DNA from 3 places in the Streptomyces sp. NPDC107500 genome. Region 2 is predicted to be linked to each of the others. Evidence: predicted binding sites of a transcription regulator. Region 2 holds the regulator's gene; each other region holds the start of a gene.

Evidence for each region. The regulator HrcA, encoded in region 2, represses chaperone genes, less so after heat shock. The targets are predictions, from matches to a motif close to TTNGCACTCNGNNNNNCNGAGTGCNAA.
Region 1: a site for HrcA is predicted at 6,952-6,978, ahead of groES (co-chaperone GroES). Genes of this name have one in related genera too.
Region 3: a site for HrcA is predicted at 2,646-2,672, ahead of groL (chaperonin GroEL). Genes of this name have one in related genera too.

Annotation. Positions count from the first base shown of each region.
Region 1 is NZ_JBVJPF010000003.1:678,952-688,746, forward strand. It holds gene ACZ67M_RS14665 (SDR family NAD(P)-dependent oxidoreductase) at 17-790, shown strand; gene ACZ67M_RS14670 (contact-dependent growth inhibition system immunity protein) at 1,182-1,838, opposite strand; gene ACZ67M_RS14675 (RNase A-like domain-containing protein) at 1,860-3,857, opposite strand; gene ACZ67M_RS14680 (hypothetical protein) at 4,220-4,360, opposite strand; gene groL (chaperonin GroEL) at 4,742-6,364, opposite strand; gene groES (co-chaperone GroES) at 6,497-6,805, opposite strand; gene ACZ67M_RS14695 (polysaccharide deacetylase family protein) at 7,103-7,831, opposite strand; gene ACZ67M_RS14700 (polysaccharide deacetylase family protein) at 7,828-8,793, opposite strand; gene ACZ67M_RS14705 (class I SAM-dependent methyltransferase) at 8,884-9,795, shown strand, end outside.
Region 2 is NZ_JBVJPF010000001.1:558,811-568,605, reverse strand. It holds gene ACZ67M_RS02490 (16S rRNA (uracil(1498)-N(3))-methyltransferase) at 1-641, opposite strand, end outside; gene ACZ67M_RS02485 (nitronate monooxygenase) at 638-1,723, opposite strand; gene dnaJ (molecular chaperone DnaJ) at 1,823-2,959, opposite strand; gene hrcA (heat-inducible transcriptional repressor HrcA) at 2,960-3,976, opposite strand; gene ACZ67M_RS02470 (MBL fold metallo-hydrolase) at 4,148-4,882, shown strand; gene ACZ67M_RS02465 (DUF3097 domain-containing protein) at 4,917-5,717, shown strand; gene hemW (radical SAM family heme chaperone HemW) at 5,873-7,105, opposite strand; gene ACZ67M_RS02455 (SpoIIE family protein phosphatase) at 7,197-9,131, opposite strand; gene ACZ67M_RS02450 (AMP-dependent synthetase/ligase) at 9,318-9,795, opposite strand, start outside.
Region 3 is NZ_JBVJPF010000008.1:395,342-405,136, reverse strand. It holds SAM riboswitch class I at 43-190, shown strand; gene thrC (threonine synthase) at 208-1,500, shown strand; gene ACZ67M_RS31070 (MoaD/ThiS family protein) at 1,587-1,862, shown strand; gene ACZ67M_RS31065 (cold-shock protein) at 2,301-2,504, shown strand; gene groL (chaperonin GroEL) at 2,835-4,460, shown strand; gene ACZ67M_RS31055 (NADH:flavin oxidoreductase) at 4,679-5,809, shown strand; gene ACZ67M_RS31050 (carboxylesterase/lipase family protein) at 5,843-7,378, shown strand; gene ACZ67M_RS31045 (translation initiation factor IF-2) at 7,375-8,127, shown strand; gene ACZ67M_RS31040 (DUF397 domain-containing protein) at 8,138-8,344, opposite strand; gene ACZ67M_RS31035 (helix-turn-helix domain-containing protein) at 8,328-9,167, opposite strand; gene ACZ67M_RS31030 (hypothetical protein) at 9,286-9,675, shown strand; gene ACZ67M_RS31025 (ATP-binding protein) at 9,720-9,795, shown strand, end outside.

The sequences.
Region 1 (9,795 bases), on a different contig from region 2:
CGCCTAACCTTGCGCCATGACAACGGCATTGATTACGGGATCGACGGCGGGCATCGGCGCCGCGTTCGCCCGCCGGCTGGCGGCCGACGGACACAACCTGGTGCTGGTGGCCCGCGACACCAAGCGGCTGCACGAACAGGCCACCGAGCTGCACGACCGGCACGGCATCGAGGCGGAGGTGCTGACGGCCGACCTGTCCACGGACGCCGGCATCGAGGCGGTGGCCACCCGGCTGGGCGAGCGCAGGCACCCCGTCGACCTGCTGATCAACAACGCCGGCTTCGGCAACAAGGGCAAGTTCCTCGACGTCTCCATGGCCGACGAGCTGACCATGCTCAAGGTGCACTGCGAGGCGGTGCTGCGGCTGACCTCGGCGGCGGTGGAGGCGATGCGGGAGCGCGGCCGCGGCGGCGTCGTCAACGTGGCCTCGGTCGCCGCCTTCGTGCCGCGCGGCACCTACGGCGCGTCCAAGGCGTGGGTCGTGCAGTTCACCCAGGGCGTGGCGAAGGACCTGGCCGGCAGCGGCCTACGCCTGATGGCCCTGGCCCCCGGCTTCGTCCGCACGGAGTTCCACGAGCGGGCCGGCATGGGCACGGACAACATCCCGAACTGGATGTGGCTCGACGCGGACAAGGTCGTCGCGGCCGCCCTGGACGACCTCTCCCGAGGCAAGTCCCTCTCCATCCCGGACCCCCGCTACAAGACCCTGATGGGCGCGGCGAAGCTGGTACCACGGGGAATGCTGGGCGGGATCAGCTCACGGACGGGGCGGAAGTACGGGCCGCAGTAAGAGGAGGGGACGAGCGACGTCCCTTCGCTGCAGCCGGGAACGCTGGTTCCAGCCGCGAAAATCCGGATTCCGCTGGGAGCAGGAAGGGCTCGATCACCTTCGGGCGCTGGTGCCGAGGACCGAGCCCTTCCGGGCCTGGGCCACGTTCATCGTCCTCGGTCGAGTGGCGCCGTTCGGTATCGGCGCCGTGATCGGTGGCGGCGCCAACGCCACCCTGGCGGTGAGGGCCGGTCGGCGCGCTTCGGCCCGCCTCCCGAGTCGTGGAACGACTGACGTCCGATGAACGTCGGTGAAAGGCTCCTCGGCGGGAAGGTCAGGGGGATGCACGCGCCCGAGGCAGCGCTCGGTCCCCGGTGGCCGGATACGGGACGAGGCTGGGCGACGAGGGCGACTACGCTGCGGTGATCCTGCGGCGAATCGACTCGAGCCACTTTCGCAGGGACATGCCGCGCGGCGGCAGGATGTCGAGCCCCAAGGCCGTCGTCGCGGTGCGGAGTTCCTGTTCCGACGACACCATTTCCAGAAGCTCACCGATTTCCTGGGCCGCCTGTTCGCGGTCCTGCGGATCGGCTTCGCCGACGTACTCGTCGAGGGCCTCTTCGCGGGACTCGTAGATGTAGGAGAAGTCCCGGTGGAAGTAGGCGCCGAGCAGCTGCCCCAAGGACGGGAAGCGCTCGTTCCATTCCCAGGAGCTCTGCGGGTTCGCCTGCGGGGTGCGTGAGGGGTCGCGCAGGAAGTGGTGAAGGTGGTCCTTCACCACACGAAGACAGTCCTCGACGCTCGTACCCATCGGAGGACGGATGTGCGGGAGGTGTTCCACCTCGTCCGCGATCTCCTCGGAGAACAGACCGACGGAGAGCAGGTCGTCGATCTGCCGAACCGCCGTCGCGGCGCGCCCGGGGTCACGTGCGGCCATCCTGAGGTAGGCGGACAGGGCGGGTCCCGGAGCTTCCGCGGTGTCGGAGAACGTGAAATCCACGTGGGCGTATGCCGCCAGCAGGTCGCTGAGTTCGTAGAATCGTTGCCCTGGCGGAAGTGCCTGACTCATCAACTGCTCCAAGGATGCGTTCTACGGCTGGGGGAACGAGGTGAGGACGCGGTAGCCGGACGGTGCCGACGGGTCGGCCTTGAGGATCACCCGGACTCCCTTCACCCATTGTGTGGGCTGCCCGTGAGTGAAGTCGTAGCGGGTGAGATGCAGGCCCGTGTTCTCGTTGAACTTCCCTTCCAGCCGTAGTGGCCCTTTGGCGCCCTTGGCCAGCCAGGCCGATATCTTCCGCTGATTTTCTGCCGTGGTGAGAGTCTTGTCAGTGAAATATTGTGCCGTTTTGACGTCGACGTAGCGTGAGTCAGCGGTCAGGCCGGCGTCTTCCCGCAGGCGCTTTCGCATACCGGCGATGGTCTTGTCGACGTGCTTGTCGATGGTGTGGGCTCTGCTCCTGCCGCCGAGGCTCTTGCCCTCGTCACCGGGGACATCCGCACGGTGCTCGGGCTTCGTGCGCCCCTTCCTCTTACTCCGGGGCCACGCGTTGTAGTCACCGCCGGCGCCGTTCGTAGCGCCCAGCCCCATGAGGAGGAGCCCGGACGAGCCCAGGACACCGGCGGCGAGGGCGGCCTCGGTGGTCAGGGCGCCGGCCACTCCGCCTCCTGCGAGCGCGAGCGCGCCGGGCGGAAACAGCGCCAGCAAGGAGAGCAGGAGGAGCGCGAAGCCGAGATGGGTCAGGAGGGTGTCCAGCGCGTCGAGCAGGTGCAGCGTCCGGATCGACCTGCCTTCGGGGCCCGCCTCGCCGAGCCCGTGCCACAGCAGAAAGGTTCCCAGGGCCGCCGCTCCCAGTGCGGTTCCGAGGCGGAAGCGGTGCGCGGCCAGCAGTTCCGCCACGGGTTGCGCCGTCACGGCCCGCCAGGTGCGGAGCAGGACGGTGAGCTGGTAGGCGATCCAGGCGAGGGCGGCGATGCCGAAGCCCATCAGGATCTTCGGTCCCGGGCCGGTGGTGAAGAACTCCTGGAGGCCGGCCGTGGCCTTGAACGTGCCGACGCCCAGGTACAGCAGTGAGGGCACCACGAGTACGCACGGGATGAGCAGGAGCCACCGGTCCCGGGGACGACGGGCTCTTCGGGCCGCTTCCCACCACGTCCGGAGGTTGACCTCTCGCCAGGCTCGCTGGTTGTCGGACGCGTCCATCCGAGCGGTGATCCCGGCGACCACACGTCGGAGATCTTCGGTGTCGTCGGCAGGAGCCGAGGTGGCGGCGTACAGCAGGGAACGCCGGAGCCTGACGTAGCGCAGCCCGACCAGCAGGCTCCATGGCGGACGCCAGGACGTGTAGCGCAGCAAAGCCGCGACGCTGTCTCCATCGGCGTGTTCGGAGGAGAGCAGTACGCCGGGCACCGCTCTCTTGCCCCGGTGGAGCCGGCGCAGGTCGACGACCAGGGCGATGGCCAGGCACACCAGTGGTGCCGCCCACGCCTTCGCGTCCAGGTCGTCGAGCCACTGTCCGGCCTGGCTGCCCGGTTCCCGCGCGGCGTAGTTGTTCACCGTGTGGTGGAAGGCGGCCGCGGCGACGGGGACCACCGACAGCAGGCGTGCCCAGCCGCGTGCACGCCAGAGCAGTCCCACCCCGAACCCCGCCAGGGTCGACAGCACCAGGTGCTGGAAGGTCTCCGTGACCGGGGGACCGGCCGTGGCCAGTTGGCTGAACGGTGCGGGCAGCCAGGACGTGAGCACCTGACCAAGGCCCGGAACGTAGGGTGGCGACAGGCTGTCGGGGATGATCCAGCCCTCGCCGCGCGCCATCGCCCGGTCCGCGTCCAGGCCGAATCGGAGGACCGCCTCCAGCAGCCCGAATCCGGCCCCCAGCGCCCCACCCAGAACCGTGAAGTCTGTCAACCCCCACTGACGGCGAATCCGGAGGCTGCACCCCGCCAGCAGCAGCGGGGCCACCTTGATCAGTTCCTCCACCCACGGCGCCACCGTGTAGCTGGTGGTGTTCACCACCGTGATCAGCGACTGCCCCGACTGGTCCGCGTAGAGACGGGTGTAGGCAAGCTGCACCAGCGCTGTGATCACTCCACACGCGTATGCCCCCACCGCAAAGGCGAGCAGTACGGTCGGCAGCCGCACCGACCGGGTCGGCCACGAAACGACGTACAGCTGTAACGCGCCCCATACAGCCGCCACCGCCATCATCAACGTCACACCAGGCCCCCCGCCGGAACAACCATTGATTCGCGAATGTGAACCTGATGCTATGGACTCAACTACCGCCACAGCAAGCGACTTGGTACACATTGCGTCCGCCTCGGCCTTGGGAGCAACAGGCCGCCGATGCGGTGATCTCTCCGAGAGTCACCGGGACCGGCTGGCAGGATGGGATACGGACCGTGGGGCCCGGTGCGCAAGTGGTGAAGGAGTGAGCCGGGAGTGACTGTTTAGGGGACGCCGGGGGTGGGGTCGGGGCCTCGCTGGACCGCGTACGGCTGCTGAAGGATCTCCAGACGCCGGCCCGCCTGCTGGAGGACGACCCGCGGGCGCGGACCGACGACGAGGCGGAGTTGGCTGCTGGATGCCACTGAGCGGGGGGAGCTGTGGTTTGAGGAGCTGGACGGGTACACCGTGCCGCGTCCGCTCACTGTTATTTACCTCGGCAAGCGTGACGCCTCCCTCCGCTACAAGAACAGCGGGCTGCGCAAGCGGGACCAGTGGGAGCAGGAGCGGGTGCTGAAGCCGGCCCGTCTGACGGACGGGCGGGGGCCCGAGCAGTTCTCACGGAGTCGGTGAGGTTCGTCAAGGGGATCGCCCCGTAAGGGGCGCGGGGAACTGCGGGAGCAACCACGACGGTGCCGCACCCGGCACCGAACCCGCCGGGGCAGACGCGAACCCGGTAGCAGGTCAACGCACGGTGCCCAGCACCCCCGTAGGGGCACTGGGCACCGTTCAGCTCAGCGCAGCGCCTAGTGGGCGTGGCCGTGGCCGTGGCCCGTCTCGGCCGGCTCCTCTTCCTTCTTCTCGACGACCAGGGTCTCGGTCGTCAGGAGGAGGGAGGCGATGGAGGCCGCGTTCTCCAGGGCGGAGCGGGTGACCTTCACCGGGTCGATGACGCCGGCCTTGACCAGGTCGCCGTACTCGCCGGTGGCGGCGTTGAAGCCCTGGCCCTTGTCCAGCTCGGCGACCTTGGAGGTGATGACGTAGCCCTCCAGGCCGGCGTTCTCGGCGATCCAGCGCAGCGGCTCGACGGCGGCGCGGCGGACGACCGCGACACCGGTGGCCTCGTCGCCGGTCTTGCCGAGGTTGCCGTCCAGCACCTTGACGGCGTGGACCAGCGCGGAGCCACCACCGGAGACGATGCCCTCCTCGACCGCGGCGCGGGTCGCGGAGATGGCGTCCTCCAGACGGTGCTTGCGCTCCTTCAGCTCCACCTCGGTGGCGGCGCCGACCTTGATCACGCACACGCCGCCGGCCAGCTTCGCGAGGCGCTCCTGGAGCTTCTCGCGGTCCCAGTCGGAGTCCGTGGACTCGATCTCGGCCTTGATCTGGTTGATGCGGCCCTCGACCTCGTCGCGCTTGCCGGCACCGTCGACGATCGTGGTGTCGTCCTTGGTGACGGTGATGCGGCGGGCGGTGCCGAGCACGTCCAGGCCGACCTGGTCGAGCTTGAGGCCGACCTCCTCGGAGATGACCGTGGCGCCGGTGAGGACCGCCATGTCCTGGAGCATCGCCTTGCGGCGGTCGCCGAAGCCCGGGGCCTTCACCGCGACGGCGTTGAAGGTGCCGCGGATCTTGTTGACGACGAGGGTGGAGAGCGCCTCGCCCTCCAGGTCCTCGGCGATGATCAGCAGCGGCTTGGAGGCGTTGGACTGGATGACCTTCTCCAGCAGCGGCAGCAGGTCCGCGATGGAGGAGATCTTGCCCTGGTTGATCAGGATGTACGGGTCCTCGAGGACGGCCTCCATGCGCTCCTGGTCCGTCACGAAGTACGGCGACAGGTAGCCCTTGTCGAAGGCCATGCCCTCGGTGAAGTCCAGCTCCAGACCGAAGGTGTTGGACTCCTCGACGGTGATGACACCGTCCTTGCCGACCTTGTCCATCGCCTCGGCGATCAGCTCGCCGACCTGCTGGTCCTGGGCGGACAGTGCGGCGACGGCGGCGATGTCGGACTTCTCGTCGATCGGCCGGGCCGTGGCGAGGAGGTCCTCGGACACGGCGGCGACGGCCGCGTCGATGCCCTTCTTCAGCAGCGCCGGGGAGGCGCCGGCGGCGACGTTCTTCAGGCCCTCGCGGACCAGCGCCTGGGCGAGCACGGTGGCGGTGGTGGTGCCGTCACCCGCGATGTCGTTGGTCTTGGTCGCCACCTCCTTCACCAGCTGGGCGCCGAGGTTCTCGTACGGGTCCTCGACCTCGACCTCGCGGGCGATGGTGACGCCGTCGTTGGTGATGGTGGGGGCGCCGAACTTCTTGTCGATGACGACGTTGCGGCCCTTGGGGCCGATCGTCACCTTCACGGTGTCGGCGAGCTTGTTGACGCCGCGCTCGAGGGCGCGACGGGCGTCCTCGTCGAACTTCAGGATCTTCGCCATGGGAGCGTGAGCCCTCTTCCGGAAATCTTGGGGTTATACGGCACTGCGCCCCTGACGTCCCGGCTTTTTATGGTCGCGGGAGCCAGGGGCGCAGCTGGAAAGCAAGGTGCTTCGGTGAAGTAAGAGCTACTTCTACTTCTCGACGATCGCGAGCACGTCGCGGGCCGAGAGGACGAGGTACTCCTCGCCGTTGTACTTCACCTCGGTGCCGCCGTACTTGCTGTACAGCACGACGTCGCCGACGCTGACGTCGAGCGGAAGGCGGTTGCCGTCCTCGAAGCGGCCCGGGCCGACGGCCAGGACGACGCCCTCCTGGGGCTTCTCCTTGGCGGTGTCCGGAATGACCAGGCCCGAAGCCGTGGTCTGCTCGGCGTCGAGCGGCTGGACCACGATGCGGTCCTCGAGCGGCTTGATGGCAACCTTGGAGCTGGTGGTCGTCACGATCCGACCTCCCCCTTCGGAGATCTCACGGGGTTAACTGTCTGAGGTGGCGACCAGGTGGATCCGTCGTCGCGGGTGCCGGACCTGCCCGTCGCGTAGTTGGCACTCTCCAGTGGGGAGTGCCAGAGCCGAGACTATGACTGCGATTAGCACTCGGTCAAGCGGAGTGCCAATGCCTGCGGCGCGTCGGCCGGGTTTTTGCGTGAACGCCGGTCTGAGGAGCGCGCCCGGCGTGGGTGTGGGCCTCGCTGGGGGCTGCGCCCCCAGACCCCCGTTTCGGCCTGGACGGCCTCGTCCTCAAACGCCGGACGGGCTGGAAGTGAGGTAGTCGTTCAAGTTGCCCACCTTCAGCCCCTGCTCCTCGATCGTCTCCAGCAAACGCTCCGTATGGTCCGCCAGGTCCACGGTCACGATGTCGCCGGGGTGCAGGCGGTGCTCGCCACGGGTGTAGGTGAGGTGGCCGTCGGCGTTCAGGGACGCCCGCCACATGACCACGGCCGTGACGCCGCAGTCGGCGGCGGCGCGCAGGGTCGTCGTGTCGTACGTGCCGTACGGCGGGCGGAAGAGGTGGGGGCGGACGCCGAAGCGGGATCTGAGCTTGGTCTGCTGGCCGCAGATCTCGGCGCGCTGGCCGGCGTAGGGCAGGCCCCGCAGGGAGCGGTGGTCGAGGGTGTGGTTCTGCAGGCTCGCGCCCACCGAGCGCAGCCCGGCGAAGTGGCCGTACGCCGGTCCGGCCACGCTGTCGGTGAGGAACAGGGTGACGGGGAGGCGCCGCTCGCGGACCAGGGCCGTGAAGCGGGGGTCGCGCTCGGCGCCGTCGTCGTAGGTGAGGAAGACGACCCGGTCGGTGGTGCGGACGTGGTCCACGACGGGCGGGAGGTTCCGGTTCTGGTCGCCGCTCCGGTCGCCGCCCCGGGCCGGTTCCCCGGCGGCCGGGTGTCCGGCGGGGCCGGCGAACTGGGCGCAGCCGGTGAGCAGTACGGCGGCCAGGGCGGCCCCGGCCGGCCGGAACCGCCCTCGCCTCACAGGTAGTCCTCCAGGCGGGCCACCGCGTAGCCCTCGGCGGTGATCCGGTTCAGGAAGCGCCGGGCCATGTCGGTCATCGTGCCGTCCCAGTCCTCGCGGCCCCGGAAGTGGGTGAGGACGATGTCCCCGGGGTGCAGCTCCCGGTCCCACTCGCGGTACTCCCAGTGGTCGACGAACACCTCCTCGCTCCAGATGGGCGCGTACTCGATGCCGCAGGTCTTCGCGGCGCGCAAGGTGTCGCGGTTGTAGTTGCCGAAGGGCGGGCGGAAGAGGACGGGGCGCTTGCCGTAGCGCTTCTCCATGACCTCCTGCATGCCGCAGATCTCCCGCTTCTGCTCCGCGTAGGAGAGGCCGGGGAGGTAGGGGTGGCTCAGGGTGTGGTTGTTGAGGGTGACCCCGCGGGCCTGCATCTTCTTGAAGTAGCCGTAGTCGTCCTTGATCTCCTCGTCGGTGAGGAAGACGGTGTACGGGATCTTCAGCTCACTCATCATCCTCAGGAACGCCCGGTCCTTCTCGGCGCCGTCGTCGATGGTGAGGAAGACGATCTTCTCCTTGGTGGGGATCGTGGTGAAGACCGGCGGGAGGCCGTCCTCCTCCTGGCCCTCGACCTCGAAGCCGTCGCGCGCCTTGATCTCCGGCTTCTTCGCGGGGGGCGCGGGGGCGGCCAGCGGGACCCTTCTGAGGTCCCAGCGCTTGGCGGCGGCGACCCGGGCGGCCTGGGCCGCGCCCAGTCTCGACGCGTACGCGTCGAGCGCGCGGGCCGGGGGTGCCTGGAGGGGCTCCTGGCCGTGGGCGCCCCGGACGTCCGAGGTGTCCTGCGCACAGCCGGCGGCGAGGGCGGCCACGGCGAGGACGGCGGTGGCGGCGGTGACGGTGACGGCGCGTCCGCGCGGTCCGGGGGCAGTCGCCGCTCGCAGCACCCGCGACGCCCGGCTTTTGTCATTTTGTACGACTGCTCGCATGGTGCCGGATCCTCGCAGTCCCGGACCGCCGGACCCCGTCCGACACCGCGCCGGAGGCACACCGTCCACCGACTGGCCCACAATGAGGCGGTGAACGACCTCGACGCCCTGCTCTCCCTGCTCACCCCCGAAGGCCGCGCCCTCCTCGACGAGGTGCGCGACACCGACCCCGCGCGGGAGTTGGCCGTCGCCACCCGGCTGCGCCGCGAGCACCCGGCCGCGCTCGTGTCGGCCGCGCTCGGGCAGGCGCGGCTGCGGCAGCGGGCGGCGGCGAAGTTCGGGGCCGGGGACGCGGGGCGGATGTTCTTCACGGCCAACGGCGTCGAGCAGTCCACGCGGGCGAGCGTGGCGGCGTACCGGGCGGAGCGGTTCGCGGCTCTGGGCGTCACCTCCGTGGCCGACCTGTGCTGCGGGATCGGGGGCGACGCGATCGCGCTGGCCCGGGCCGGCATCCGGGTGCTGGCGGTGGACCGCGACCCGGCGACCGCTGCCGCGGCGCGCGCCAACGCCGAGGCGCTGGGGCTGGCCGAGCTGATCGAGGTGCGCGAGGCGGACGTCGAGGCGGTGGACACCAGCGGGTACGACGCGGTCTTCGTCGATCCGGCCCGGCGCGGCGGCAGGGGGAGGATCTTCGACCCCGAGGCGTACTCGCCGCCGCTGTCCTGGGCCGTCGGCGCGGCCCGTACGGCCTCCCGCGCCGCCGCGCTGAAGGTGGCGCCCGGCATCCCGCACGAGGCGGTGCCGGAGGACGCCGAGGCCGAGTGGATCTCCGACGGCGGGGACGTGAAGGAGGCGGTGCTGTGGTTCGGCGGCGCGGCGGGGGCGGTGCGGGCCACGCTGCTGCCCGGACCCCGCACCCTGCCCGGCACCGGCCTGCCCGACCCGGAGGTCCGCGCACCCGGCCGGTACCTGTACGAGCCGGACGGCGCCGTGATCCGCGCGCATCTGGTCGCCGAGGTCGCCGAACAGGTCGGCGGCGGGCTGCTCGACGCGACCATCGCC
Region 2 (9,795 bases):
GCGAAGAGGGCCAACTCCTCGGGCGAGACGCCGCCTTCGGGGCCGACCACCAGCACGATGTCGCCGGAGGCGGGGAGTTCGGCGGCGGCCAGGGGTTCGTCGCCGCTCTCGTGGAGTACGGCGGCGAAGTCGGCGGTGGCCAGAAGTGAGGCAACCTGCTTGCTGGTCGCCGCGTCCGCGACGTCGGGGAAGCGGACCCGGCGGGACTGCTTGCCGGCCTCGCGGGCCGTCGCGCGCCACTTGCCGAGCGCCTTCTGGCCGCGCTCGCCCTTCCACTGCGTGATGCAGCGGGACGCCGCCCAGGGCACGATCGCGTCGACGCCGACCTCGGTCATCGTCTCCACGGCCAGCTCGCCCCGGTCGCCCTTGGGCAGGGCCTGGACGACGGTGATCCGGGGCTGCTCCGGCGGTTCCTCGTGGACCGTCTCCAGGTCCGTGACGACCAGGCGGTCCTTGCCCTCGGCGGCCTTCACCACGCCCTCGGCCCAGTGTCCGCGTCCGTCGGTGAGGACGACGTCCTCACCGGGCCGCAGCCGCTTCACGGAGACGGCGTGCCGTCCCTCGGGGCCGTCGAGGACGTACTCCCCCGCCGTCAGGTCCGCCGGGCCGAGGGCGTCGACCACGAACACCGGTGCCGTCATCGGCCCGCGCCTCCCGTCGCGTAGTGCGACAACGCTGTCCCGGCGGCGGCGAGTTCGGCCACCAGGACCTCCACCAGCTGTCCGGCGGGCAGCTCGCGCGCCATCCGGTGGCCCTGTCCCGCCCACAGGGCCATGCCCTGCGCGTCGCCCGCCTTGGCCGCGGCCTTGCGCAGCGGGGCGGTGAGGTGGTGCACGTCCGGGTAGGCGGCGGGGGCGTAGGGGCCGTGCTCGCGCAGGAAGCGGTTGACCAGGCCGCGGGCGGGGCGGCCGGAGAAGGCGCGGGTCAGTTCGGTGCGCACGAACAGGGGGTTGGTCAGCGCCTGCTTGTGCAGGTCGTGCGCGCCGGACTCGGGGGTGGCGAGGAAGGCGGTGCCCAGCTGGGCCGCGCTCGCGCCGGCCGCGAGGACCGAGGCGATCTGACCGCCGCGCATGATGCCGCCGGCGGCGACGATGGGCAGGCTCACCGCCTCCCGGACCTGGGCGACCAGCGACAGCAGGCCGGTGCCGGCGCCGCCGGTCTCCGGGTTGTCCCGGTGGGTGCCCTGGTGGCCGCCCGCCTCGGCACCCTGCGCGATCACCGCGTCGGCGCCGGACCGCTCCACGGCGCGGGCCTCGTCCGCGGTGGTCGCCGCGACCAGGGCGAAGGTGCCGACGCGGTGCAGGGAGTCGACGACCTCGGTGCTCGGGACGCCGAAGTGGAAGGAGACCACCGGCACGGGGTTGTCCAGCAGCACCGCGAGCTTGGTGTCGTAGCCGTCGTCCCGGCCGCTGTCGGGGTCGCCGAGATCCGTCTCGTACCAGGCGGCCTCGCCGGCCAGCTGGTGGGCGTACACGCCGACGGCCGCCGGGTCGGGGGTCTCCGGGTGCGGCATGAAGAGGTTGACGCCGAAGGGGCGTGCGGTCAGCCCCCGCAGCTCCTTGATCTCCTGGTACATCCCGTCCGCGGTCTTGTACCCGGCGGCCAGGAATCCCAGCCCGCCCGCCTCGCAGACCGCGGCGGCGAGCCGCGGCACGGAGACGCCGCCCGCCATCGGCGCCTGCACGATCGGGTAGGGGAAGAGATCGGTCAGTGCGGAGGACATGACCGCATGTTGTCACGTCCTCCGAACAAGTCCGAATCCGGGCTTCCGTCGGCATACGCCAGGAGCATCCGCATCCCGACCGGCCGACGGCCACCCGCCTCAGCGCCCGTTGAACGCGTCCTTCAACCGGGAGAACAGCCCCTGCTGCCCCGGCTGGAACTGGCCCTGCGGCCGTTCCTCGCCGCGCAGGGCGGCCAGTTCGCGCAGGACGCGCTCCTGCTCGGGGTCGAGCTTGGTCGGGGTGGTGACCTCGACGTGGACGATGAGGTCGCCGCGGCCGCCGCCGCGCAGGTGGGTGACGCCCCGGCCGTGCAGCGGGACCGACTGGCCGGACTGGGTGCCCGGGCGGATGTCGATCTCCTCCATGCCGTCGAGCGTCTCCAGCGGCACCTTCGTGCCGAGGGCCGCCGCCGTCATCGGGATGGTGACCGTGCAGTGCAGGTCGTCGCCGCGGCGCTGGAAGGTGGAGTGCGGCAGCTCGTGGATCTCGACGTACAGGTCGCCGGCCGGGCCGCCGCCGGGGCCGACCTCGCCCTCGCCCGCGAGCTGGATCCGGGTGCCGTTGTCCACACCGGCCGGGATCTTCACGGTGAGGGTGCGCCGGGAGCGGATGCGCCCGTCGCCCGCGCACTCGGGGCACGGGGTCGGGACCACGGTGCCGAAGCCCTGGCACTGCGGGCAGGGCCGCGAGGTCATGACCTGGCCCAGGAAGGACCGGGTGACCTGCGAGACCTCACCGCGGCCGCGGCACATGTCGCAGGTCTGCGCCGAGGTGCCGGGCGCCGCGCCCTCGCCGTTGCAGGTGTTGCAGACGACGGCGGTGTCGACCTGGATGTCCTTGGTCGTGCCGAAGGCCGCCTCGTCCAGCTCGACCTCGATGCGGATCATCGCGTCCTGGCCGCGGCGGGTGCGCGAGCGCGGCCCGCGCTGCGACGCCGTACCGAAGAACGCGTCCATGATGTCCGAGAAGTTCCCGAAGCCACCCGCGCCGAAGCCGCCCGCGCCGCCGCCGGCGGCCTGCGAGAGCGGGTCGCCGCCGAGGTCGTAGACCTGCTTCTTCTGCGGGTCCGACAGCACCTCGTAGGCGGCGTTGATCTCCTTGAACCGCTCCTGGGTCTTCGGATCGGGGTTGACGTCCGGGTGCAGCTCGCGGGCGAGCCTCCGGAACGCCTTCTTGATCTCGTCCTGGGACGCGTCGCGGCGCACGCCGAGTACGGCGTAGTAGTCCGTGGCCACCTACGACTCCGCCAGGATCTGTCCGACGTACCGTGCCACTGCGCGTACCGCTCCCATCGTTCCCGGGTAGTCCATGCGGGTCGGTCCGACCACGCCGAGCTTGGCAACCGCCTCGCCGCCCGAACCGTAGCCCACCGACACGACGGACGTGGAGTTGAGTCCCTCATGGGCGTTCTCATGACCGATTCGCACGGTCACGCCCGGATCCTTCGCCTCGCCGAGCAGCTTGAGGAGCACGACCTGCTCCTCGAGCGCCTCCAGCACCGGCCGGATCACCAGGGGGAAGTCGTGCCCGAAGCGGGTCAGATTGGCGGTGCCGCCGATCATCAGCCGCTCCTCGTTCTCCTCGACCAGCGTCTCCAGGAGAGTGGAGAGCACGGTGGAGACCGTACCGCGATCCTCGGCCTCGAAGGCATCCGGCAGTTCCTCGACCAGACCCGGCACGTCGGTGAAACGACGGCCCGCGACGCGGCTGTTGAGCCGCGCGCGCAGATCCGCGAGGGACGCCTCGCCGAACGGCGCCGGGCAGTCGACCATCCGCTGCTCGACCCGGCCGGTGTCCGTGATCAGCACGAGCATCAGGCGCGCGGGCGCGAGGGCCAGCAACTCCACGTGCCGCACGGTCGAGCGGGTCAGCGAGGGGTACTGCACGACGGCGACCTGCCGGGTCAGCTGCGCGAGCAGCCGCACCGTGCGGGCCACCACGTCGTCGAGGTCGACGGCGCCCTCCAGGAAGTTCTGGATGGCGCGCCGCTCGGGCGCGGTCATGGGCTTGACGCCGGCCAGCTTGTCGACGAACAGCCGGTAGCCCTTGTCGGTCGGGATGCGCCCGGCGCTGGTGTGGGGCTGGGCGATGAAGCCCTCGTCCTCCAGGGCCGCCATGTCGTTGCGCACGGTGGCCGGGGAGACGCCGAGGTTGTGCCGCTCGGTGAGGGCCTTGGACCCGACCGGCTCCTCGGTGCCGACGTAGTCCTGGACGATGGCGCGCAGTACCTGGAGCCTGCGTTCACTGAGCATCCGCGCACACCTCCAGAAGTCGTCGTCCGCTGCCCTGCCGGTCCGTCCTGGCACTCACGGCGCGCGAGTGCCAGACTTCCCCGGCCCAGTGTACGGCCGTGGGGTACGCCCCCGGCAAGGCCGGGGCCACGCCGACGTGCGGCGGGACCGTGTGGCGATAGCGTCGTGGCCGTGAAGGTGACTTGGGAAGACCTGGGATGGGAGCGGGTGGCGGCCGGGGTGGGCCGGTGCCGGCTGCCGGGCTGGGACTGCACGGCGGGGCTGGTCCTCGGCACGGACGCGGCGCTGGTGATCGACGCGGGGTCGAGCCTGGGCGAGGGCGCCAGGTTGCGCGCGGGGGCGCAACGGCTGACCGGGCACCGTGTGACGCATCTCGCGCTGACCCACCCGCACTTCGACCACGTCCTCGGCGCCGCGGCGTTCGCGGGCGCGGAGGTCTACGGCGCGGTGGGCACCGACGCGGTGTTCGCGCCGGGCGGACACGGGCGGGAGGCGCTGCGCGCGGACGCGGTGGCGGAGGGGCTGGACGAGCGGCGGGCGGAGGAGTCGGTCGACGCGCTGGTCCGCGTGCCGCACGAGGTCTGCGGCGAGCGGACGCTCGACCTGGGCGGCGGGCGGCAGGTCCTGCTCGCCAACGTGGGCCCCGGGCACACCGGCCACGACCTCGCGGTGCTGGTGCCGGGCGACCCGGAGGTGGTGTTCTGCGGGGACCTGGTCGAGGAGTCCGGCGAACCGCAGGCCGGCCCCGACGCCGTGCCGTCGCACTGGCCCGCGGCCCTGGACCGGCTGCTCGACCTGGGCGGCCCGGACGCGCGGTACGTCCCCGGTCACGGAGCGGTGGTGGACGCGGCGTTCGTGCGGGCCCAACGGGATGCGCTGGCCGCGCGTTTCGGCGTGTCGCACTGATCACGAACGGCGGATTCCTCGTATCGTCGGCAGAATGCGCCAGTACTCCGCCGACCTGACCCCTCCGTGGAAGAAGTCGCAGCCCGTACCCGAGGTTCCGGCCGACCCCGGCCTGGTGGTCGAGGAGCCCGGCACCGGGTTCTGCGGCGCGGTGATCGGCTGCGAGGCGGGCACGGTGACGCTGGAGGACCGCTTCGGCAAGCACCGGGTGTTCCCGATGGAGCCGCGCGGCTTCCTGCTGGAGGGGCGCGTGGTGACGCTGGTGCGGCCCGCGTCCGGCCCGGTACGCCCCTCCCGTACGGCGTCCGGTTCGGTCGCCGTCCCCGGCGCACGCGCCCGGGTGGCGCGCGCCGGGCGCATCTACGTCGAGGGGCGGCACGACGCCGAGCTGGTCGAGAAGGTCTGGGGCGACGACCTGCGCGTCGAGGGCGTCGTCGTGGAGTACCTGGGCGGTGTGGACGACCTGCCGTCGATCGTCGCGGACTTCGCCCCGGGGCCGGACGCGCGGCTCGGCGTCCTGGTGGACCACCTGGTGCCGGGTTCGAAGGAGTCCCGTATCGCGGAGGCGGTGACGGGCGAGCACGCCCTGGTCGTCGGCCATCCCTACATCGACGTCTGGGAGGCGGTGAAGCCGTCGTCCGTGGGGATCGACGCCTGGCCGCGGGTGCCGCGCGGGCAGGACTGGAAGACGGGCGTGTGCCGGGCCCTGGGCTGGCCCGCCGACAACACCGGGGCGGTGTGGCAGGCGATCCTGGCCCGGGTCGGCTCGTACAAGGACCTGGAGCCGGAGCTGCTGGGCCGGGTGGAGGAACTGATCGACTTCGTGACCTCGTAAGTCACGTCTTCCAGCCCTTCCGACTTGTCCGGCTGCATCTCAGTCTCTTGACTTGTCCGGCTGCCTTTCAGCCCTCCGGCGTTTGAGGAGCGGGGGTCCGGGGGCGGAGCCCCCGGGACGGGACGGGTAGGGGCGGCGGGGGCGAAACAGGCTGGTCAGTCCACCAGATCCCGCACCACCGCGTCCGCCAGCAGCCGCCCGCGCAGCGTGAGGACCGCGCTCCCCGCCGCGTAGGGGCCTTCCTGGAGGAGCCCGTCGGACAGCGCCCGCCGGGACGCCGCGAGCCCCGCCTCCCGCAGCAGCGACAGCGGCACCCCCTCCCGCAGCCGCAGCTCCAGCAGGACGCGCTCCACACGCCGGTCCTCGTCCGTGAGGACCTCCCGCCCGGCCCCCGGCGACTTCCCCGCCGCCAGCGCCCCGGCGTACGCCCCGGGGTGCTTCACGTTCCACCAGCGCACGCCCCCCACGTGGGAGTGGGCTCCCGGCCCCGCGCCCCACCAGTCGGCGCCCCGCCAGTACAGCTCGTTGTGGCGGCAGCGGCCGGCGTCGGAGGTGGCCCAGTTCGACACCTCGTACCAGTCGAAGCCCGCCGCCGAGAGGGTCTCCTCGGCGATCAGGTACCGGTCGGCGTGCACGTCGTCGTCGGTCATCGGGACCTCGCCGCGCCGGATGCGCCGGGCGAGCTGGGTGCCCTCCTCGACGATCAGGGCGTACGCCGAGACGTGGTCGGGCCCGGCGCCGAGCGCGGCGTCGAGGGAGGCCCGCCAGTCGTCGTCGGACTCGCCGGGGGTGCCGTAGATCAGGTCGAGGTTGACGTGGTCGAATCCGGCGGCGCGGGCCTCGGCGACGCAGGCCTCGGGGCGGCCGGGGGTGTGCGTGCGGTCCAGGACCTTCAGGACGTGCTGCCGCGCGCTCTGCATGCCGAAGGAGATCCGGTCGAAGCCGCCCGTGCGGAGGGTGGCCAGGTAGGCGGGGTCGACCGACTCGGGGTTGGCCTCCGTCGTCACCTCCGCGTCCGGCGCCAGGCCGAACTCGTCGCGGATCGCGCCCAGCATCCGCACCAGGTCCCCGGCGGGCAGCAGGGTGGGGGTGCCGCCGCCGACGAAGACCGTGCGGACCTCGCGCGGGTCGTCGCCGAGCACCTTGCGGGCCAGGCGGATCTCGTCGACGAGTGTCCCGGCGTAGTTGTCGCGGGAGGCGAGGACGCCGCCGGTGCCGCGCAGCTCGGTCGCGGTGTAGGTGTTGAAGTCGCAGTAGCCGCAGCGGGTCGCGCAGTAGGGCACATGCAGGTAGAAGCCGAGGGGGCGGTCGGCGGCCCCGGTGAGCGCGGACGCGGGCAGGGCACCATCGGCGGGGACGGGTTCGCCGTCGGGGAGTGCGGAGGGCATGCGTTCCATTGTCCCGTACAGGAACGGTTGCCCGTCCTGCGGCCGCTCGGCCAGCGAAGGCCCGGCCCGTGACGGCCCGGCCCGCCGGCCGCTACTCGGCCTGGAGCACCAGGAGCGCCAGGTCGTCCTCCGGGGGCCGCGGCCCGAACTCGTGCACCAGCCGCCGGATGCGCTCGGCGACCAGTTCGGCGTCGAGCCCGGCGCACCCGGCGAGCGCCGCGGCGAGCCCGTCCCCGTCGTCGAACTGGCGGGAGCCGCTGCGCCGCTCGGTGACCCCGTCCGTGACGCAGAGCAGGGTCTCGCCGGACCGCAGCTCGAAGGTCTCGCTGGCGTACGTGGCGTCCTCGACGACGCCGAGCAGGGTCTGCGGCGCGGCGACCGCGCGCACCGCGCCGTCGGGTCCGAGGAGCAGCGGCAGCGGATGCCCGGCGGAGGCGAGGGTGCAGCGGACGCCGCCCTCGAAGGGTTCCAGTTCGCCGTAGAGCAGGGAGAGGAAGCGGGTCTGCGGTCCGTCGCCCGGGGCAACCGGTGGTCCGCCGACGGCGACCAGCGCGCGGGCGGCCGCGTCCGCGGCCTCGGTGGCGTCGTCGAGGAGGAGCTGGTTGAGGCGGTCGAGGACGTCGGGGACGCCGTACTGCTCGCGGGCGAGCAGCCGCAGCCAGGGCCGGGCGAGGCCGATGACGACGGCGGCCTCGGGGCCCTTGCCCTGGACGTCACCGACGGCGAAGCACCAGCGGCCGTCGCCGGCCGGGAAGAGGTCGTAGAAGTCGCCGCTGGGGCCGCCCTTGTCGCAGGGTTCGTAGACCAAGGCGCTGCGCACGCCGGGGATCTCGGCGACGGCGCCGGGCAGCAGGCCGCGCTGGAGGACGGCGCTGATGGTGGCCTGGCGCGCGTACTGGCGGGCGGCGCCGATGGCGAGCGCCACGCGGCGGCTGAGGTCCTCGACCAGGCCGGTGATCTCGTCGGGGAAGCCCGCGGTGCCGGCCCGTCCGATGACCAGGGTGCCCAGCGGCCTGCCCCCGGCGACCAGGCGGTAGGCGAGCGCGGCGCCGTGCGGGCCGAGCGCCTCGGCGGGCCAGGGGTGGCCGACGGGGCCGGAGCGCCAGGGGTCGCGGGCGCGGGGCGGGTCCTTCTCCAGGGCCAGGCGCAGTTCGTCGATGTGGCCCTCGCCGGCGTGCCACACGCGGGCCAGCCGGGCGCCCACGGCCGTGCCGGGGTCGTCGCTCCAGGCGCCCCGGCCCAGGGACTCGTCCTCCAGCCACACCCCGCACCAGTCGGCGAGCCGCGGCACGACGAGCTGGCCGGTGAGCGAGGCGACCAGGTCCTCGTCGAGCTGCCCGGCCAGGAGGTCGGAGGCCTCGGCGAGGAAGGAGAGCGCGCCGCGCCCGAGCCACTCCCGGTCGCGCAGACCGCGCAGGCCGGTGCCGGGGGCGGCGTCCGGGCTCTCCAGAACCTCGTCCGGGGCGTACACCTCGATCCGCCCGGCGGTCACGGTGTCGCTCCCGGCGTCCGCCGCCGCCTCCGTACCCGCGGCCGGGAGCCGGGCCCACACCGTCTTGGTGCCCGGCCGGTACGTGATCCCCCAGGCCTCCGAGAGCGCGGCGACCAGCCGCAGGCCGCGCCCGTACTCGGCGGGGTCCTGCGGTGTCCCGTGGTCGCCGCCCCTCGGCGCGCGGGAGGGGTGGTGGTCCGTGGCCTCGACGACGAGGGTGCCCGACTCCTCCATCCGGCAGGTGACCTCGACGTCCGTACCGGCGTGCACGACGGCGTTGGTGACCAGCTCGCTGACGACCACCAGGACGTCGGTGGCGCGGTGCTCGGTCAGGTGTTCCGTGCCGGGCAGGGCGCGCGCGGACCAGTCGGCGAGCGCCGCCCGCACCATCGCGCGCGCCGCGCCCGGCGCCAGGGAGCTGCCGAGCAGCACCACGTGCGCCCGCGCACACTCCTGGGCGGACGCCTCAGCGGTGTACGCGGACTCCCCGCTGGTGCGGAAGGCGGTCTCCCGCTGCGTCGGAATGGCCCCCATGGACGTCTCCCCGGGCAGTTCGTGCGAGGTGCTCGCAGTCGATGCCGACAGAGTGACAGACCGGACCCGTTCATAAGCACGGAGTTACCGAAGTCGGCCGCCATGGGTGAGATCCGTGCTACACGAACGCTCGGAGACCGCCGGAGAACGGACGGTTCCGAGCATCCGCCACGGAGCCGGGGGCGCTCACGCCTCGCGCGAGCCCTCGTACATCTCCTCGATCAGGTGCTTGTACTCCCGCTCCACGACCGGCCGCTTGAGCTTGAGGCTCGGGGTGATCTCACCGTGCTCGACGTCCAGGTCGCGGGGGAGCAGGCGGAACTTCTTGATGGTCTGCCAGCGCTGGAGGCCCTCGTTGAGCTGCTTGACGTAGCCGTCGACCATCTCCACCGTCACGGGCGCCGCCACGATCTCCGCGTACGGCTTCCCCTCCAGGCCGTTCTCCTTGGCCCACTCGGTGATGGCGATCTCGTCGAGGGAGATGAGCGCGGTGCAGAAGTTCCGGTCGGCGCCGTGCACCAGGATGTTGGAGACGTAGGGGCAGACCGCCTTGAACTGACCCTCGACCTCGGCGGGCGCGATGTACTTGCCGCCGGACGTCTTGATGAGGTCCTTCTTGCGGTCGGTGATCCGCAGGTAGCCGTCGGCGGAGAGTTCGCCGATG
Region 3 (9,795 bases), on a different contig from region 2:
CCGGGGTCACCGCGCGTACCGCGAAGGACAACAACTTCATACCGCTCATCCAGAGGGGCAGAGGGAAACGGCCCGATGAAGCCCCGGCAACCCTCCAGTCGGTTCTTGTCACACGGACGTGGCGAGGCTCCCGGCTAGGGAAGGTGCCAAATCCGTCTCACGGCGAGATGCGTCGTGAGAAAGATGAGGAGAAAGGGCCTCGCCTCCATGGCTGTGCAGACTGCCGAAACCCCCACGAACTCCACCGACGGCACCGTCGACCTCGGCCCCGCCGCAGCGCTGAGCTGCCGCGAGTGCGGCCACCGCGTCCCGCTCGGCCCGCTCTTCGCCTGCCAGGAGTGTTTCGGCCCGCTGGAGATCGCCTACGACTTCTCGGCCTACGACACCGAGGAGCTGCGCAAGCGGATCGAAGCGGGCCCCGCGAACATCTGGCGCTACGCCCCCCTGCTGCCCGTCCCCGCCGACGTGGCCGACAAGCCGAACATCAACCCGGGCTGGACCAAGCTGGTCAAGGCCGACAACCTGGCCCGCGAGCTGGGCGTCACCGGCGGCCTCTACGTCAAGGACGACTCCGGCAACCCGACGCACTCCTTCAAGGACCGCGTCGTCGCCCAGGCCCTGGAGGCCGCCCGCGCCTTCGGCTTCACCACCCTCTCCTGCTCCTCCACCGGCAACCTGGCCGGCGCCGTCGGCGCCGCCGCCGCCCGGGCCGGCTTCCGCTCCTGCGTGTTCATCCCGCACGACCTGGAGCAGGGCAAGGTCGTCATGGCCGCCGTCTACGGCGGTGAGCTGGTCGGCATCCAGGGCAACTACGACGACGTGAACCGCTTCTGCTCCGAGCTGATCGGCGACCCGGCCGGCGAAGGCTGGGGCTTCGTCAACGTCAACCTGCGGCCGTACTACGCCGAGGGATCCAAGACCCTCGCGTACGAGATCTGCGAGCAGCTCGGCTGGCGGCTGCCCGACCAGATCGTCGTCCCGATCGCGTCCGGTTCCCAGCTCACGAAGATCGACAAGGGGCTCCAGGAGCTGATCAAGCTGGGTCTGGTCGAGGACAAGCCGTACAAGATCTTCGGCGCCCAGGCCGAGGGCTGCTCCCCGGTCTCCACGGCGTACAAGGCCGGCCACGACGTGGTGCGCCCGCAGAAGCCGGACACCATCGCCAAGTCGCTGGCCATCGGCAACCCCGCCGACGGCCCCTACGTCCTCGACATCGCGCGCCGCACGGGCGGTGCGGTGGAGGACGTCACCGACGAGCAGGTCGTGGACGCGATCAAGCTGCTCGCCCGGACCGAGGGCATCTTCGCGGAGACCGCCGGTGGTGTGACGGTGGGGGTGACGAAGAAGCTGGTCGAGAGCGGCGCGCTGGACCCGTCGCTGACCACCGTCGTGCTCAACACCGGCGATGGTCTGAAGACGCTGGACGCGGTGGCGGGCACCGGGCTGACCGCGACCATTCGTCCCAACCTGGATTCGTTCCGCGAGGCCGGACTCGCGTAGGACAGCTTGTATGTCGTCTGCGGGCCGTGGGGGCTGGTCGCGCAGTTCCCCGCGCCCCTAGCCAAGTCACCTGACCGGAGGTTCAAGTGAGCGTCAACGTCCGCATCCCCACCATCCTGCGCACCTACACCGGTGGCCAGGCCGAGGTCAGTGCCGAGGGCGCGAATCTCGGCGAGGTCATCTCCGACCTGGAGAAGAACCACACCGGCATCGCCGCCCGCGTCCTGGACGACCAGGGCAAGCTGCGCCGCTTCGTCAACGTCTACGTCAACGACGACGACGTGCGCTTCGAGCAGGGCCTGGAGACCGCGACCCCGGACGGCGCGGGCGTCTCCATCATCCCGGCGGTCGCCGGCGGCTGATCCGCCTTTTCGTTACCGCAGGTAATCGCGGTGACGCAGAGTTCATCGAATTGCCCCCTCCGTGAGAGAAGCGGAGGGGGCAATTCCATTGGATTGAGCGCGGTAGAGTTGGGGAACGCGCTCCCGATCAAGGCATCGGGAACCTTGAATTCCTGCCGCCCGCCCGACAAGAAGTAGCCAAAGTGTGGGTGTGTTTCGCGGCTTTTGTGACTTTTGTGTGCCCCGACTTGACCCACATTCAGGGGAAAGCTCGTCATATTCCGGACCGGGTACGTCCAGATTTCTCGTCCGATTGACCTGTTGCAGACGGCAGTTGGACAGATACATTCAGCCGCGGTCGACGCGTTCCGGCGCACGCCCCCAGTCGTGGGGGGTGAGGTCTGACCCGGGTCCGCGAAGTGCGGATCTGTGCAAGGGCCAGTAATAGGGGAGTTAGGCATGGCTCAGGGCACCGTCAAGTGGTTCAACGCGGAGAAGGGGTACGGCTTCATCGCGGTCGACGGTGGTGCGGATGTTTTCGTCCACTACAGCGCGATTCAGATGGACGGCTACCGCACCCTCGAAGAAGGCCAGCGGGTCGAGTTCGAGATCTCGCAGGGTCAGAAGGGCCCGCAGGCCGACATGGTTCGCCTCAGCGCCTGAGACGTTCGGCCACCGCAAGTAAACGGTTCTTCTCCGAAGGGCCCGCACCTCCCCGGAGGTGCGGGCCCTTCGGCCTGCCCGGACCGTGGCGGGCCCGGTGTTCGCGGGTGGCGGAGAGGGTGGCCCGGATCCCCGGAGGCGCTTGCACTCGATGGGGTCGAGTGCTAATCATTGGCGTTAGCACTCTGAAGGTGAGAGTGACAACGAAGGACCGGGTCGGTGAGGCCCGCAGGCCGGGTGGGGAAGGAACCACGAGGCAGGCGAGCCGTCCGTCGCGGGCGCGGGCGCGGTCCGAAGGAATCACCCCCAGTCCTGGAGGGACCACTTCACATGGCCAAGATCATCGCGTTCGACGAGGAGGCACGGCGCGGCCTCGAGCGCGGCATGAACCAGCTCGCGGACGCCGTCAAGGTGACGCTCGGCCCCAAGGGCCGCAACGTCGTCCTCGAGAAGAAGTGGGGCGCCCCCACGATCACCAACGATGGTGTCTCCATCGCCAAGGAGATCGAGCTCGAGGACCCGTACGAGAAGATCGGCGCCGAGCTGGTCAAGGAAGTCGCCAAGAAGACGGACGACGTCGCCGGTGACGGTACGACCACCGCGACCGTTCTCGCCCAGGCCCTGGTCAAGGAAGGCCTGCGCAACGTCGCGGCCGGCGCCAACCCGATGGCCCTGAAGCGCGGCATCGAGAAGGCCGTCGAGGCCGTCTCCGCCGCCCTGCTCGAGCAGGCGAAGGACGTCGAGACCAAGGAGCAGATCGCCTCCACGGCCTCCATCTCCGCCGCCGACACCCAGATCGGCGAGCTGATCGCCGAGGCCATGGACAAGGTCGGCAAGGAAGGCGTCATCACCGTCGAGGAGTCCCAGACCTTCGGTCTGGAGCTGGAGCTCACCGAGGGTATGCGCTTCGACAAGGGCTACATCTCGGCGTACTTCGCCACCGACATGGAGCGTATGGAGGCGTCGCTCGACGACCCGTACATCCTGATCGCCAACTCCAAGATCGGCAACGTCAAGGACCTGCTGCCGCTCCTGGAGAAGGTCATGCAGTCGGGCAAGCCGCTGCTGATCATCGCCGAGGACGTCGAGGGCGAGGCCCTGTCGACCCTGGTGGTCAACAAGATCCGCGGCACCTTCAAGTCCGTCGCCGTCAAGGCCCCGGGCTTCGGCGACCGCCGCAAGGCCATGCTCGGCGACATCGCCATCCTCACGGGCGGCGAGGTCATCTCCGAGGAGGTCGGCCTCAAGCTGGAGAACGCGTCCCTGGACCTCCTGGGCCGCGCCCGCAAGGTCGTCATCACCAAGGACGAGACCACCATCGTCGACGGCGCCGGCTCGACCGACCAGGTCAACGGTCGCGTCAACCAGATCCGCGCCGAGATCGAGAACAGCGACTCGGACTACGACCGCGAGAAGCTCCAGGAGCGCCTGGCGAAGCTGGCCGGCGGCGTGGCCGTCATCAAGGCCGGTGCCGCCACCGAGGTCGAGCTCAAGGAGCGCAAGCACCGCATCGAGGACGCCGTTCGCAACGCGAAGGCGGCCGTCGAGGAGGGCATCGTCGCCGGTGGTGGCGTGGCCCTGCTCCAGGCCTCCCAGGTCTTCGAGAAGCTGGAGCTGACGGGTGACGAGGCGACCGGCGCCAACGCCGTGAAGCTCGCCCTGGAGGCCCCGCTGAAGCAGATCGCCGTCAACGGTGGTCTCGAGGGCGGCGTCGTCGTCGAGAAGGTGCGCAACCTCCAGGTCGGTCACGGCCTGAACGCCGCCTCCGGCGAGTACGTCGACATGATCGCCGAGGGCATCATCGACCCGGCGAAGGTGACCCGTTCCGCGCTGCAGAACGCCGCCTCCATCGCCGCGCTGTTCCTCACCACCGAGGCCGTCATCGCCGACAAGCCGGAGAAGGCCGCCGCGGCCGGTGCTCCGGGCGGCATGCCGGGCGGTGACATGGACTTCTGATCGACCGGTTCCGGTTGATCGAGCGTCCCGCACGAACCGAGGGCGGCACTCCCCGAACGGGGGGTGCCGCCCTCGGCGTTGTCCCCGGGCTGTGGGCCGGATCACGCCCCGGCGGGCGCGGTGGGCGGAATGAGGGCTGGTGGATGCGGGGTTCACGGTGGAGAGTGTCTATGCACACGCACATACCACCTGGTACCCCCCCACCAAGGAGCCCCCACGTGACCGTCACCCCCGTCGAGGCCGCCTCCCGCGCCGCCCAGCTCCTCGCCCGCCCGGCCACCATCAACGGACTCACCGTGCCGAACCGCATCGCGATGGCACCGATGACCCGGATGTTCTCCCCGGGCGGCGTCCCCGGTGAGGACGTGGTGTCGTACTACTCCCGCCGGGCCGCCGCCGGGGTCGGCCTGATCGTCACCGAGGGGACGTACGTCGGTCACGACTCCGCCGGGCAGAGCAGCCGGGTGCCCCGGTTCCACGGCGAGGAGCAGCTCGCCGGGTGGGCGAAGGCCGCCGAGGCGGTGCACGCGGCGGGCGGCACGATCGTGCCCCAGCTGTGGCACATCGGCATGGTGCGCAAGGCCGGCCAGCCGCCCTTCGCGGACGCCCCCGCCGTCGGCCCGTCCGGGCTGCGCATCGGTGAGGACGAGGTCACGGGCACGGCCATGACCCGGCGCGACCTGGACGACGTCATCGGCGCCTTCGCCCAGGCCGCCGCGGACGCCGAGCGCATCGGCTTCGACGGCGTGGAGATCCACGGCGCCCACGGCTACCTCGTCGACCAGTTCCTGTGGTCCGGCACCAACCGCCGCACCGACGCCTACGGCGGCGACCCCGTGGCCCGCACCCGGTTCGCCGCCGAGATCGTGGCCGCCGTACGGGAGAAGGTCTCCCCGGAGTTCCCCGTGATCTTCCGCTACTCGCAGTGGAAGCAGGAGGCCTACGACGCCCGCCTCGCCGAGACCCCCGAGGAGCTGGAGGCGATCCTCGCCCCGCTCGCCTCGGCCGGCGTCGACGCCTTCCACGCCTCCACCCGCCGCTACTGGCTGCCCGAGTTCGACGGCTCCGACCTCAACCTGGCGGGCTGGACCAAGAAGCTGACCGGCAGGACCACCATCACCGTCGGCTCGGTCGGCCTCGACGGCGACTTCACCAAGGCGTTCCTGGGCGAGGGCGCCCCCGTCGGCAGCCTCGACAACCTCCTCGACCGCCTGGAGCGCGACGAGTTCGACCTCGTCGCCGTCGGTCGCGCGCTGCTCCAGGACCCGCTGTGGGCCGAGAAGGTCCTCGCCGGACGCTTCGACAGCCTCGCGCCCTACGACGCGGCCTCGCTGAAGACCCTCAGCTGAGCGCGGCGCGCACCACGGCGTAGGGTCCGTGGGATGACGATCCCTGGACCCGTGGAGTCAGTGGAACCCGTGGTGCGCACGGCCGTTGGTGCGGTGCGCGGGCGCGCGGAGGACGGGCTGACGGTCTTCCGCGGCATTCCCTTCGCCGAACCCCCGGTGGGCGAGGGCCGGTTCGCCGCCCCGCGCCCCGCCCGTGCCTGGGACGGCATACGCGACGCGTACGCCTTCGGCCCGCCGCCCCCGCAGGACCTCGGCATCGCGGGCCCGGCCGGTGCGCTCCCCCAGGGCGACGACTGGCTGACGGTCAACGTCTGGACACCGGAACCCGATCCGGCCGCCCGCCGCCCGGTGATGGTCTGGATCCACGGCGGCGCCTACAAACTCGGCCACTCCGGCAGCCCCGGCTACGACGCCCGCCGCATCGCCGCCGACGGCGACCTCGTCGTCGTCACCCTCAACTACCGCCTCGGCATGGAGGGTTTCGCCCACATCGAGGGCGCCCCCGCCAACCGGGGGCTGCTCGACCAGGTGGCCGCGCTGGAGTGGGTACGGGACAACATCGCCGCGTTCGGCGGCGATCCGGGCCGGGTCACCGTCTTCGGGGAGTCCGCGGGCGCCGGTTCCGTGGCCGCGCTGCTCGCCATGCCGAGCGCCGCCGGACTCTTCGGGCGGGCCGTCGCGCAGAGCGTGCCGGGCACCTTCTTCTCGCCGGAACTCGCCCGGGACCTCGGCACCGCCCTCGCCGCCGAGGCCGGTCTGCGCCCCACCGTCGCCGACCTCGGCGCCCTCGCTCCCGAGCAGCTCGTCAAGGCGGGCCAGGCCCTCGCCCCGAAGATGCCCGGCCGCGTCGACCGCTGGGGGCAGGCCGCGCCCACCGTCACCCCGTACGCCCCGGTCGTCGACGGGGAGGTCCTGCCGGTCATGCCCTGGCGGGCGCTGGCCGCCGGCGCCGCCCGCGACGTCGACCTGGTCGTCGGTCACAACCGCGACGAGAACCGCCTGTTCTCCATGATGGCGGGCAAGCTCGGCGTGATCGGCGAGGAACGGGCGCGCGCCGCCCTGCGCCTGTACGCCCCGGGCGGCGAGGCGGCCTACCGCGCGGCGTTCCCGGGCGCCTCCGCGAACGAACTCTACGAACGCGTCCAGACGGACTGGCTGTTCGGCATGCCCTCGCTCCACCTGGCCGAGGCGCACCTCGCGGGAGGGGGCCGCGCCCACGTCTACCAGCTGACCTGGCCCGCCCCGGCAGCCGACGGCGCCCTCGGCGCCTGCCACGCCCTGGACGTTCCGCTGCTCTTCGGCACCTTCGGCGCCGACATCGGGCTCCTCTTCTTCGACGGCGCGGAGCCGTCGCCCCAGGCGCTGGCCCTGTCGGACCGCTTCCGCTCCTCCTGGACGGCGTTCGCCCGCACGGGCGACCCCGGCTGGCCCGCGTACGACACGGAGCGGCGCCTGGTCCAGGTCCTCGACGCCGAGCCGGTCGTCGCGCCCTACCCGGGGGAGACCTCCCGGCGCCTTTGGGAGGGCCACGAGTTCACGCCCCTGCCCCTCGTGGGGCGGGGCGCGTGAGAGCGGGACGGGCACTGCGTCCGCTGCTGCTGCTCGCGCCCCTGGCGCTGCTCGTCGCGGGCTGCGGGGTGGCCGAGCCCTCCGAGGAGAAGGCGACGGACGAGGCCCGCGAGGTGGCCAGGACGGTGGGCGAACGGCTCTACGGCCAGCGTCCGCGCACGGCCGACGAGGCGGGGCGCGAGGCCGCCGGTATGGAGGGGGTGGAGGTGATGCGGGTCGACGGCACCTCGTCCCAGGACGGGGACGGCCTCGAACTGGTCGTCCGCACGTCCGGCACGGCGTTCAACTCGACCTTCGACATCGAGGAGGTCACCGTACGGCGGTGCTTCGCGGTCCGCGTGTCACCCCGGTCCCAGTGGCGCGAGAAGCCCCGTGACGTGGACTGCCCGGACAGCCTCCCCCTGGTCCTCGGCCCGGCGCCGGAGGCGCCCGAGCTGCCCGCCGCGGAACTGCGCGCGAAGCTCCCCCGGGTCCCGGAGGGCGGCCGCGCGGACGAGGCGGAGGTACGCCGTGTGATCGCCGCGCTGGACATGGACCCGGCGATCCGCAGCGAGGTGAAGGCGGAGGACGGACGGGTCGGCGTACTCCTGCTGGTGCCGGGCGACGGTTTCGGCCCGCAGGACTGCGTCCTCGCCCGGGTGGACCCCGGCGCCACGGAGGTGTGGGTGCCGCCCAGGATCCAGCGGATGCGGGGAGAGGCCGGCTGCACGGTGTCGAACGCCCTGCACCCGGCTCCGCCGCCGCACTGACGCTACGCGGTCAATCGGCGGTGACCGGGGACGCCTTGAGGGCGCCTACGAAGGCGGACCAGGCGGCGGCTTGGAAGCGGAGGGTTGGTCCGTCGGGGCTCTTGGAGTCGCGGACGGGGGTGGCGCTGGGGTTGCCGACGGCGATCTCGAGGCAGTTGCCGCCGCTTCCGCCGCTGTAGCTCGACTTGCGCCAAGTCGCCTCAGGGATGCTCCTCATGGGCGTAATCCTGCGCCATCACCTCGACAAGGGCCAGGGAGTTCTGAGGGGACAGGGCGCAGGCCGACAGGAGGTCGTAGGTGTGCCGCTGGTGGTGCACGATTGCGGGGTCGTCCTCCAGTCGCCCCGTGCCGACGCCCTCGAAGTACGCCAGGGGTGGCGCGTCCTCGAAGCGCATCAGCTTGATGGCGCCCTCAAGTGCGGCGTGTGCTCCGGCCTGGAAGGGAAGCACCTGCACGATGATCCGGTTCCGGCGGACCAAGCCGACGATGTGATCCAGCACTCCGGCCATCACCTCGCGTCCCCCCGTCACTCGACGCAAGGCGGCTTCGTCCAGCACCACCCACAACACGGGCTCTGTTGGATCGTCCAGCAGACGGGTCCGCTCCATTCGGGCCGATACCAGCGACTCGATCACCTCGTCCGGCGCGGTGGGCTGGTACGCGCGGCAGACGGCTCGCGTGTACGCGGGTGTCTGCAGTAGGCCCGGGACGAGCAAGGGGGCGTACTCCCTGATCTCCGTGGCGGCCGCCTCCGCCTCCGCCGCCTCGGCAAAGTGCTCGGGGTACTTGGACTTCGCCGAAGCCGCACAGTTGCGCCGGAAGAAGTCCTCCGTCCCCAGCGCGTCGTCCAGCAGCCCCGCGTACTCGCGCTGCATCCTCCTCGTGCCGGACTCCAACTGGCCGATGAACGACCCGCTGACGAACAGCCGCCCGCCCAGCTCCTCCTGGCTCAGCCCGGCCTTCTCCCGCGCGTGGCGCAACTCCGCACCCAGCAGGGCGCGGGGGGACGTCGAGGGGTCGAGGTCTTTCGGTCCAGGCATGGCAGTGGAACTCCCGGTCCTACAGCAGGGGTTGTTGGGTCGCCCTCTCTGGCCAGGTTAGGGGCGTAGCGGACACGCTGTGTCGCGAATCACGAACTCAGCGTGGAGGTGGAGAAGGGTGCGTTCGACCGAGGAAGTCGTCGAGTCCCTGCGGCAGGCCCTCGTGGGTAAGGGCATCGTCCTGCCGTCCCTGTGCGTCGATCCGGTGACCGGCGCGAGCGACGAGCCGTTCGCCCTGGTCGAGCTGGGACGCTGCAACGTCCGGGTGGCCGAGCGGCTGGCGTCGGTGGTGCGGGGCGAGCGCCCGCCGGTCGGCACGCACGCCGTGGACGCGCGGGACGGCCGGGTGGGGGAGGTGATGGGGCACGTCGGCGGCAGCGTGCAACTGCGTCCGGTCGGCGGCGGCCGGGAGTGGGACTGCCCGCACGGGTCGGTGACGGCGGCGGCGACGGACGAGGTGATGCGGGCCCGGCTGCGACGCACGAACCACGAGAGCGCGCGGGGCTAGATATTGCCTCGCCCGAAGTGGCCGGCCGCTGGCAGGCTTCGCGGGTGGATCACGCAGAGGCGTTGCTCATTGGTGGACGAGCCGGTGTCGGCAAGACGACGGTGGGGTGGGAGGTCTCGG